One region of the Solibacillus sp. FSL W7-1436 genome, then DNA from elsewhere that is predicted to be linked to it. Evidence: riboswitches for the same ligand, from Rfam matches in the RefSeq annotation. Region 1 holds a riboswitch; the other holds the start of a gene.
The links. A riboswitch is a leader RNA that binds a small molecule or an ion and turns the genes downstream of it on or off. The one in region 1 is predicted to bind cobalamin.
Positions count from the first base shown of each region.

Region 2: it holds a riboswitch for cobalamin, as region 1 does, so the genes downstream of both, cobT (nicotinate-nucleotide--dimethylbenzimidazole phosphoribosyltransferase) here and MKX73_RS12920 (hypothetical protein) in region 1, are expected to answer to the same signal.

Region 1 is NZ_JBBOWV010000001.1:2,641,289-2,646,094, reverse strand. It holds gene cobS (adenosylcobinamide-GDP ribazoletransferase) at 1-122, opposite strand, end outside; gene MKX73_RS12930 (bifunctional adenosylcobinamide kinase/adenosylcobinamide-phosphate guanylyltransferase) at 135-677, opposite strand; gene MKX73_RS12925 (ABC transporter substrate-binding protein) at 745-1,698, opposite strand; gene MKX73_RS12920 (hypothetical protein) at 1,688-2,245, opposite strand; cobalamin riboswitch at 2,406-2,587, opposite strand; gene MKX73_RS12915 (Fur family transcriptional regulator) at 2,650-3,060, opposite strand; gene MKX73_RS12910 (metal ABC transporter permease) at 3,057-3,923, opposite strand; gene MKX73_RS12905 (metal ABC transporter ATP-binding protein) at 3,939-4,685, opposite strand; gene MKX73_RS12900 (isopropylmalate synthase) at 4,781-4,806, shown strand, end outside.
Region 2 is NZ_JBBOWV010000001.1:555,643-560,448, reverse strand. It holds gene MKX73_RS02810 (4-aminobutyrate aminotransferase) at 7-345, shown strand; gene MKX73_RS02805 (MBL fold metallo-hydrolase) at 372-1,292, shown strand; cobalamin riboswitch at 1,334-1,511, shown strand; gene cobT (nicotinate-nucleotide--dimethylbenzimidazole phosphoribosyltransferase) at 1,605-2,663, shown strand; gene MKX73_RS02795 (hypothetical protein) at 3,231-3,542, shown strand; gene MKX73_RS02790 (YunC family protein) at 3,663-3,965, opposite strand; gene MKX73_RS02785 (ATP-binding protein) at 4,141-4,806, shown strand, end outside.

The sequences.
Region 1 (4,806 bases):
ACAATCGGCAAAAATCCATACATCCATGTAACAGACTTGGCATTCATATCCAGCTGTTTCTTAATCGGCACTGCCGAAAAAAACTGCCACGCTAATAAAAAACCGCTCCAACTATTTTTCAACTTGTTTCCTCCTTACTTCCACCGCTGTACAAGCTGAAATTGTACTTCATATGCTTCATCACTATTTTGGACAATCCATTGATGTAACTCACCCAACAATTTACGATATAAATTTACCTCATCATATTGTGAAGGCAATTCATCCAGCACTTCATTTGATACAACTATTATTGTAGCACCTTGCTTCCGCCAAGTTAGCAATTGCTTTTGCAGCGATTCGATACAATTATCGATAAATTCGCTATTTTCATTTTTTTGTTCATATGTATACAGTACATTCGAAAGCCATGTTGTCACACATTCAAAAAGCACAACTGCCTCGTTGGAAAGCTGTCCAATCGCTACCGGAACTTTGACTTGCATTTCCACTGTGTTCCAGTTGATGTTCTGAGTTTCACGGTCCTGCTGATGGCGGATTATCCGTTTTTTCATTTCATCATCAAAGGATACGCCTGTCGCGACATAGTAGAGCGTCTTTTTCTCACCTAATTGCCTTGCATATTTCTCTGCAAAAGCACTTTTACCGCTGCGTACACCACCGGTTATAAAAATCAATGGTATCCCTCCTTAAACATTGTAAAAAGAACATGCCTAAACTAAGGCATGCCCTTCTATTCTATACTTATTTAAACAGTTCCGGATATACTGATTGTGCCATAATTTCAACTGCTTCACCAATACGCGGTCCAGGACGGGACATAATATCTCCATCGACTAAATAAACTGCCTGTTCTGTGACTGCCTGTATTTTATCCCAGCCTGTCCGTCCTAGAATCTCATCAATTGCATTTTCCATATATGTTGCTGGCGTAATAATAATTTCTGGATTACGAGTGATGACATCTTCTTCCGTTACACTAATCCAGCTCGACTGATCAGCAAAAATATTTTCAACATTCGCATGGTTCATTATTTCCTGCTGGAACGTGCTGCTACCGGTAGTCCAAAGAGCCGGAGCTGGTGACACTTCATAATATGCTTTTTTCTTCGTATCAAGTGTCGCTGTTTTTTCCTGTACTGTATCAATTTGTTCCTTAATGTCGGCTACAACTTCTTCCCCTTTATGTTCGACACCCATTACTTCCGACAGCTGGATAATATCCGAATACACATCATCAAATGTCTCCGCAGAAGCAATTACAAACACTTTAAGACCTGCATCCTCCAATTGGGTAATTTGTGCTTCCTCCCCGATTGTATACGCTACAACTACATCCGGATCTAATTCCAGAATTCGCTCTGCATTGATGACTGTAGAAGTCGACACTCGTTCAATTTTTTGTGCTGCTTCCGGATATGTATCATATTCTGTTGCGCCGATAATTTGTTCTCCGACACCCAGCTCAAACAAAATCTCTGTATTGCTTGGTTGCAGAGAAATAATTGTTTCCGGTACTTCATCGAATGTCACTTCAACACCACGGTCATCTATAACCGTGTAGGGTACTCCATTATTTTTCGATTCAGCATGCTCTTCTTTTTCTGCTTTGCCACCTGTTTTTTCCTCATCTGATCCACATGCTGCCAGTAATAATGTTGCTGCTAAAGCAACGACCCATTTATTATTAAATTTCATTTGTTGTAACTCCTTTTTTCTTTTTCGATGGATAGGATTTTGAGATAAATGGAATTTCCTCTTGTTGATGCTGCTGATTCATATAGACCGCCATGACAAAAAATACATTAGCAAGCAGCCCGAGAAAATCAAACAGAATTTCATCCACTTCTCTTTCCTCGCTCACTTTATGTAATGCCCTGTAAGACTTTTTCGCCTCACTGCGGCAAATATGCAGTCTTGCTGCACTTTCGATTCCTTGTGGCAGTACAAACTGCTGAATCGCTTCTCCAACTTCACTTACATAAAAATCGTATCGGTCGCTTAGCCATTGCAAATCCTCAGATGTAATGGCCAATTTGCCGCGGACCGAACCATTTGCATGATAGGCTAGCGGTTGAATCCTCCTTAAATCTTTCAACACAAGCTGACCGGATTCATCATCGACTAACGTTGGAAAGACCGAACCGATACGGGTTGTTAAAGAATCGGTACGGATTTCGTAGTCGACACAGCTTGATTTTTCCCGCATGAACGGATAGCAGGAAAAACGGATATCCTTTTTCATAAAATTCTCCTCACTTCATGTAATGCCTCACCGAAATTACCGGGTGTACGAAAAAAAGCCACCCATAGAAAATGGATGGCTTCAAAAATCAAACAATAATGCATAATAATGCTTATTCAATCAGTGACTGCCGTACATTCTCTTTAATTCCGAAGAGGGATGTTACGATAAGAAAAAGATTGGTCTCCTGGCTCTGCGTTTCACTTTACTCATAAGTACCTTCCCGCTATTTTAGCAGTGGTATTACACTTATTTTCATCTACGCTTACAGTTACGGATATAGCTTCGGATTTGCACCGAATTCCCATTTATGCATCATGCATCTTTTTCCTGCAAATTTATTCAATTTGTCTTAATCACTTTAGCATAATAAAAAAATTATGCAAATATATATTTTCAGTTTACTATAAACATTCCGGACATTTGCCGTAAATCTCAAACTTATGGGCTTCAACAGCATAGCCCGGCAGTTTTTCACCGAGCATTTCCATCGGGCAAACAGACAGTTCCTTTACATTTCCGCAATCACGGCAAATAAAGTGGTGGTGATGGTGATCCGACTCACAATGCATACGGAAATTACGCTCACCGTTCAATTCTGTCTCTTCTAAAATATCAAGCTCCACAAAAGTAGCCAAGTTACGGTAAATTGTATCAAAACTCATTCCGGGGAAATCTTTTTTCAATACTGATAACAGATCACGGGCAGTCAAATATTTGTCTGTAGCTGCAAACATATCCAAAATCAACTCTCGTTTATCCGTCTTTTTATAGCCATTGTCCTTTAATATTTCCCACGCGCGCTCTGCATTCACAGTACTTCTTCCCCTTCCGTCTTAATTGAAAATTTCAATACAAGTTTTTTAATCAGAATTACAAGCAGCAAGATCAAAATCGATGTGACAACAATTGTTCCGCCCGGTGCCAAGTTCAGGTAAAAGGCAGAAATGAGTCCGATCACTACCGCAAGCTCTCCAAATACAATCGCTAAAATGATCGCTTCTTTAAATCCGCGAGCCAAACGCATCGCTGCAGCTACCGGTAATGTCATTAAGCTTGAAACAAGCAGAATGCCGACAATCCGCATACTTGCTGCGATTACGAGTGCAACAACAATCATAAATAATAGATGAATCCATTTCGCGGGCAGACCGCTCGCCTTCGCATATTCTTCGTCGAATGACAATACGAAAAGCTCCTTGAAAAACAGGATTAAAAATAATACGACTACGACCGCAATTGCCAGTACAACATATAGATCCTGGCGTGATACAGCAGATACCGAGCCGAATAAATAGCTCATCAGATCCGTACTAAATCCGCTTGCAAGTGAAATAAAAATCGCACTCACACCGATCCCGCCGGACATAATGATCGGAATCGCAAGCTCTTCATAATGTTTATACAGTCTGCGTAATCGTTCAATTAAAATCGAACCGCTCACTGATGCGATAATCCCTAAATAAATCGGGTTCAGCAATGCCAGCGCTGCAAATGATTGACTCAAGTACAGACTCCCGGCAATCCCCGCCAGTGTGACATGCGACAGTGCATCCGCAATGAGCGATAAACGTCTTACTACGATAAATACACCTAGTAGTGGTGCAATTATGCCAATAACAAGCCCTGAAAAAAAGGCGTTTTGTAAAAATTCATAGTTTAATATAGCTTCAATCATAACGGCCTGCTCCTCTTAATGTATCTTTCGAACAGAGTGGCCGTTCCAGCTAGCAATCTGTTCTTCCGAAATCGTATCAAAATCATTTTTGTATCCGTGGAAATGGATGGACTGATTTAAGCATGCGACATGACTGACACGATCCGAAACCGTATCCACATCATGTGTCACTAAAATCATTGTCATATTGTGATGCTTATTCAAATGTGCGAGCATATCATAGAATGCCTGCACATTTTCGCGGTCAATGCCGACTGTCGGTTCATCCAAAATAAGGAGCTTTGGATCGGCCACTAAAGCACGTGCGATGAACACACGCTGCTGCTGCCCGCCTGAAAGCTGTCCAATATTCCGTTTCAGAAATTTCTCCATGCCGACATCTTTTAGAGCACCTTTCACTAAAAAGTCCGCATCTTTTGGATAGCGTTTAAAGAGCCCGACCTTTTGCGATAAACCGCTTTTCACGACTTCTTCGACCGTGGCAGGAAACCCCGAGTTAAAGGCATTGGATTTTTGCGAAACATAGCCGATCCATTCGCGGTGTTTAAAATGGTTTGCCTGTTGGCCAAATAATTTGATTTCCCCAGACACGGGCTTCAACAGGCCTAAAATTAATTTCAAAAGTGTCGATTTACCGGAACCGTTTTGTCCGATCAATGCCAAAAAGTCGCCTTCATTGACACGCAGCGAAATATTTTTCAATGCTTGTGTGTATTCATATTGAAAGGAGACATCCTTCAATTCAATCAATGGTTTTTTCATTTCGTTCGCTTCTTTCTAATTCAAAATCATTACGATTTACATCATGTTAGTATAATGCAGTTTTTTGTTCATGTAAAGGGAATAAGCTTGAAAGGATGAAGACAATTCAGGTACTGCAATG
Region 2 (4,806 bases), 2.1 Mb from region 1:
TTGAAAATGGATGATATGATGGGGTTTTCAGTAGTTGGAATTATAATTGCTTGTTTAATTTATGCTTTAATTAAACAAGTTATAGAGACAAAGCACAGCGGTAGCGGCGTGGGCAGTCGGATGATTCGTAAACAATTAGTAAGAAAAAATATAGTGATGACAATTGCGTTACTTGGGATTCTAGTATTTTACACGTTAAATATTGTGAGCGTGATCGCTTCCTTTATCCCGGTATCAAACAGCTTGACTGTACTCGGGACTTGGTTGAGTTTTGTTGTATATTTTTATGCAAGGATAGTAATGAAACCAAAGCAGGTTGATCACAGTAGGAATTTATATAATTAAGCTTTTAGAGGTAGGGGAGTGCTGCGATGAGAGAACGCTTTTCAAATTTAGACGAAGATGATCGACTCGGAACATTTAAGGATGTCCTGAAATGGCAGCGATCAAAACAAAAGAAGATCGTTGATTACGAAGTACCGCAGTGTGAAGATAAGCAGGTTGCGTTTTTACAAAGTAACCGCTCGGAGCAAACTGTTACGTGGATTGGCCACTCGACATTTTTAATTCAAAAAGAAGGGCTTAATATTTTAACGGATCCGGTTTGGGCAAATTGGATGGGCGTGGCGAAACGGTTAACGAAGCCGGGTTTGCAGTTAGATGAGCTGCCGGATATTGATATCGTACTTATCTCGCATGCGCATTACGATCACCTGCACGTACCGACGTTAAAGGCATTGAAAAAACGAAACCCGGATTTATTATTTCTCATTCCGGAAGGGCTCGGTTATTTGATGAAGCGTCATAAGCTACGCAACTTTACCGAGCTATCATGGTATGACAAGCATGAGGCAGGGACGCTTGAAATTCATTTCGTTCCCGCGAAGCATTGGACAAGACGCATGCCGTGGGACACGAATACATCGCATTGGGGCGGCTTCGTATTGCAAACGGCATCGGATGCGCAAAGTATTTATTATGCCGGAGATAGCGGGTATTTTAGAGGCTTCAAAGAAATCGGCGAACGCTTCAATATCTATACAGCATTAATGCCGATCGGTGCATACGAGCCGGAATGGTTTATGCATGCCTCTCACGTGACACCGGAAGAAGCGATCCAGGCGTTCTGTGATGTCGGGGCAAAAGTGTTTATTCCAATGCATTACGGTGCGTATATGCTGGCGGACGATACACCGAAAGAAGCGATTGACCGGCTGCATGTTCATTGGCAGCGAGCGAGTTTAGAAGATGTGGAGTTGAAAATGTTGACGATTGGGGAGACGTATAAATAGACCCCTTGACGAAAAAACAGGTTCAAAGTAAAGTAATGTTAAATTCATCAAGCATTAGGTGCCCGTTAAGGGAGAATAGGGAATAAAGTGAAAAGCTTTAGCGTAATCCCAACACTGTATGGAGGAGTTTCATAGCAAAACCCACTGGATGTCAATCTGGGAAGGAGCTAGGAAACTGTGAATCTGAGCCAGGAGACCTGCCTAATATGCTTACTGTTTATAGACACTGGATATGTCTGTAGTTTATTTGTGTTCGAATAAACTGCAGGCTATTTTTATTGTCAAAATTCATATTAATGGGGGAAACGAAACATGAAATTACTACAGCAGACACTTGAACAAATTCAGGAAATCGACCGACAAATGGAAGCAGCCGCACGACAGTACATAGACTCTTTAGCCAAACCGCCGCAAAGTTTAGGAAAGCTCGAATCATTGGCAATGCAGATCGCCACAATTACCGGGGAGCTTGCGCCGAAAATCGATCACAAAGCGATGATCGTCATGGCAGCGGACCACGGTGTGTATGAGGAAGGGGTAACACCGAACCCGCAAAGTACAACGGTTTTCCAAACACTATCGTTTCCGAAAGGGACGACAGGGATGTGTACGATTGCCAAAGTTACGAATGCACAAGTCATCCCGGTGGATATCGGTGTAAAAGAAGACTTGCCTCAAGATGCCGGGGTCATCATTAAAAAGGTGAAATACGGGACAGACAATATGGCAAAAGGACCTGCGATGACGCGTGAAGAAGCGATCCGAGCGATTGAAGTCGGGATTGAAGTCGCAACAGAAGCCATTCAAAGCGGTGTCAATCTAATCGGTACAGGGGAAATGGGCATTGGAAATACGACACCGAGTGCTGCGGTGCTTTCGGTACTTCACGACTGTGATCCGCTGGAAGTAACGGGTTTTGGAGCTGGTGTCGGGGCTGGCGGCATCGAATATAAAGCCGAAGTTATCCGAAAAGCGATTGCATTGAATAAGCCGAATGCGGATGACCCGATTGATGTTGTGGCAAAAGTAGGCGGGCTGGAGATTTGCGGGATGGCGGGAATTTTCCTTGCAGCTGCAGCGAATCGTGTGCCGGTCGTAGTTGATGGGTATATTTCAACAGTTTCGGCATTGATCGCCTATAAATTGAATCCGAATGTGAAAGCGTATTTGATTCCATCGCATTTATCGGAAGAGCCGGGCGCAAAAATCGCGGCCGAACTTTTAGGACTGGAACCGATGCTGCATATGAATATGCGGCTTGGGGAAGGATCTGGTGCTGCACTGGCGTTCCCGATTCTTGATGCGGCGTGTTCGATGATTACGAATATGGTCACACTGGAAGAAGCGGCAGCGCTTATAGTAGCGAAGTAGAGAAGTTATTCAAAAAGTAAAATTAATAAAATAAATTTTAAGAAACGGGCTACATTAAAAGTAATAACTACTTTTAGTGTAGCTTTTTTTATAAATAAAACGTTCCTGGAAAATAAGTGCAGTTTTTCAGTCTATTCCATTTGTTTTACCAGTAAATTATCTAATAAGCGGAACTCCCGTCTCATGTACAAAGCGGGGAGAACTCAAAAGAAAGCCCTATCCACTCCTCGTAAATGCAATGTGTGACCAAAACACTCAAAGTAATGAATAGAACTTGACTTAATTTTACAGAAAATTCAGTAAAAATCAAGCAATTGTCCTGTCAAATGCATGCCCTCTGTAATATCCTATATTAACTACATGTAAAAACATCTGTGAACTGTTAAAAATAGTTAAAAAAGTGCTTTTTTCATGGAACCTGGAATAAAGTAACCGTTAAATAGGGTAAGGAAAAGTAAGACCAATAAAGAGGAGAGGCGGGAGGGGCATTAAAGGGAACGGGGTGATCACTATTTCTCCGTATGTGAAAGGTCGTTTTTGAATATATTCGAAAAGGATGAAGATAATATGAATCAAATTTTTAAAAAAGATGAGTTTATTATTATTCCTTTTTATAAAGGGCGAAAGCAGGAGTATATGGTCGTCAATACGAAGAAGGAATTTAAAAATGGACATACGCACTTAAAATCATTTAAGATGGCCAAGTATTTGATCAATCTTGCGCGATGCCAAAAAATTAATTCCGGGTTAAGACCATATTTATTAACAAGCCTCACGAGAATATCAGCAGATCGTGAATATATTCAGAAATTGGAAGAGCTTCTGGCCGTAAAAAGAAGTAAAGGATCCAAAGCCTCTTATTATAATAAAGCAATCTAATTTGTATCGAAATATGGACAATAAAAATATAGACCGCTTTTTCAAGAAATTGAAAGAGCGGTTTTTTGCATGGAAATTTATTTGGGTGAAGCTCATCACCTGAGAGCTTTTCATAGATGGTTAAATCATTTTTAATAACGCTTCTTCACCAATCATACCTTCTTCAATACCGCGTGCTCTCGCTTCGTATGTGACGGATTCCAGTGGAGCTTTCAGTAAGTCATCGATCGTTCGAACACCAACTGCACGGCCTGCAATGATTTTGCGATCGGCCAACTTTTCGTTTAACAGTCCAACATCGAGGGCCCCACACATAATGTACCCATGCTCATTCGAAATTGTCAGCAACGTTGTCTTAGGCAAATTAACCGTTACAGCAGTAAATAAATGACCTTGAAGATCAATCGTTTCCGTATAGACGATAACCTTCTCCCCCTTTCATATAAATCATATGAAAAAATTCAAAAATGGTACTTGTTTTCAGGGAAATTATCGTTGTCTTTAAAATTTTTATAATAAACATTTCTAACTAACTTATAATCCCGCCACCTCTCCCATGTTAAACTAATAAAAAACACACTCAAAAGGAGGCTCGCCCATGATAGCCCGCCTAAAACAATCCTTAACAATCCGTCTTCTCATCACAATCAGCGGGATCGTTTTTACGATCTGTGTGCTGTTTTTGTTGTTGATCAATCATTATCTGGATGAATCGATACTTGAGGAGATGGGGGAAAAGGCGTTAACGAGTGCATACTTGATTGCCGAGCGGCCGGATATCACTGCTGCTTTTTCTGCGGAAGATCCGTCATCCGTTCTTCAGCCGATTGCAGAAAATATTCGAAAGCAGACCGGCGCGAGCTTTATCGTCATAGGGAATGAACAAGGGATTCGCTATACGCACCCGAACACTGAAAAGATTGGCCTGTCGATGGTCGGGGGGGATAATGATTCGGCGCTTATTAACAAAGAATCCATCGTTTCACTAACAACGGGTTCAATGGGTGAATCGATTCGCGGGAAAGTACCGGTTTTAATTGACGGCAATGTTGTCGGTGTTGTCTCGGTCGGATTTTTAACAAAAGATATACAGAGGACGATTGATACCGCCTTTTTCGGTTGGCTTCAAATCACACTCCTGCTCGCGGTTTTCGGGATTGTCTGTGGGGTGCTGTTATCGCTTTATGTAAAAGATCAGCTGCTCGGTATGCAGCCGGCGCAAATTGCCAAGCTTTATTCGGCTTATCATACAATACTCGAAGAA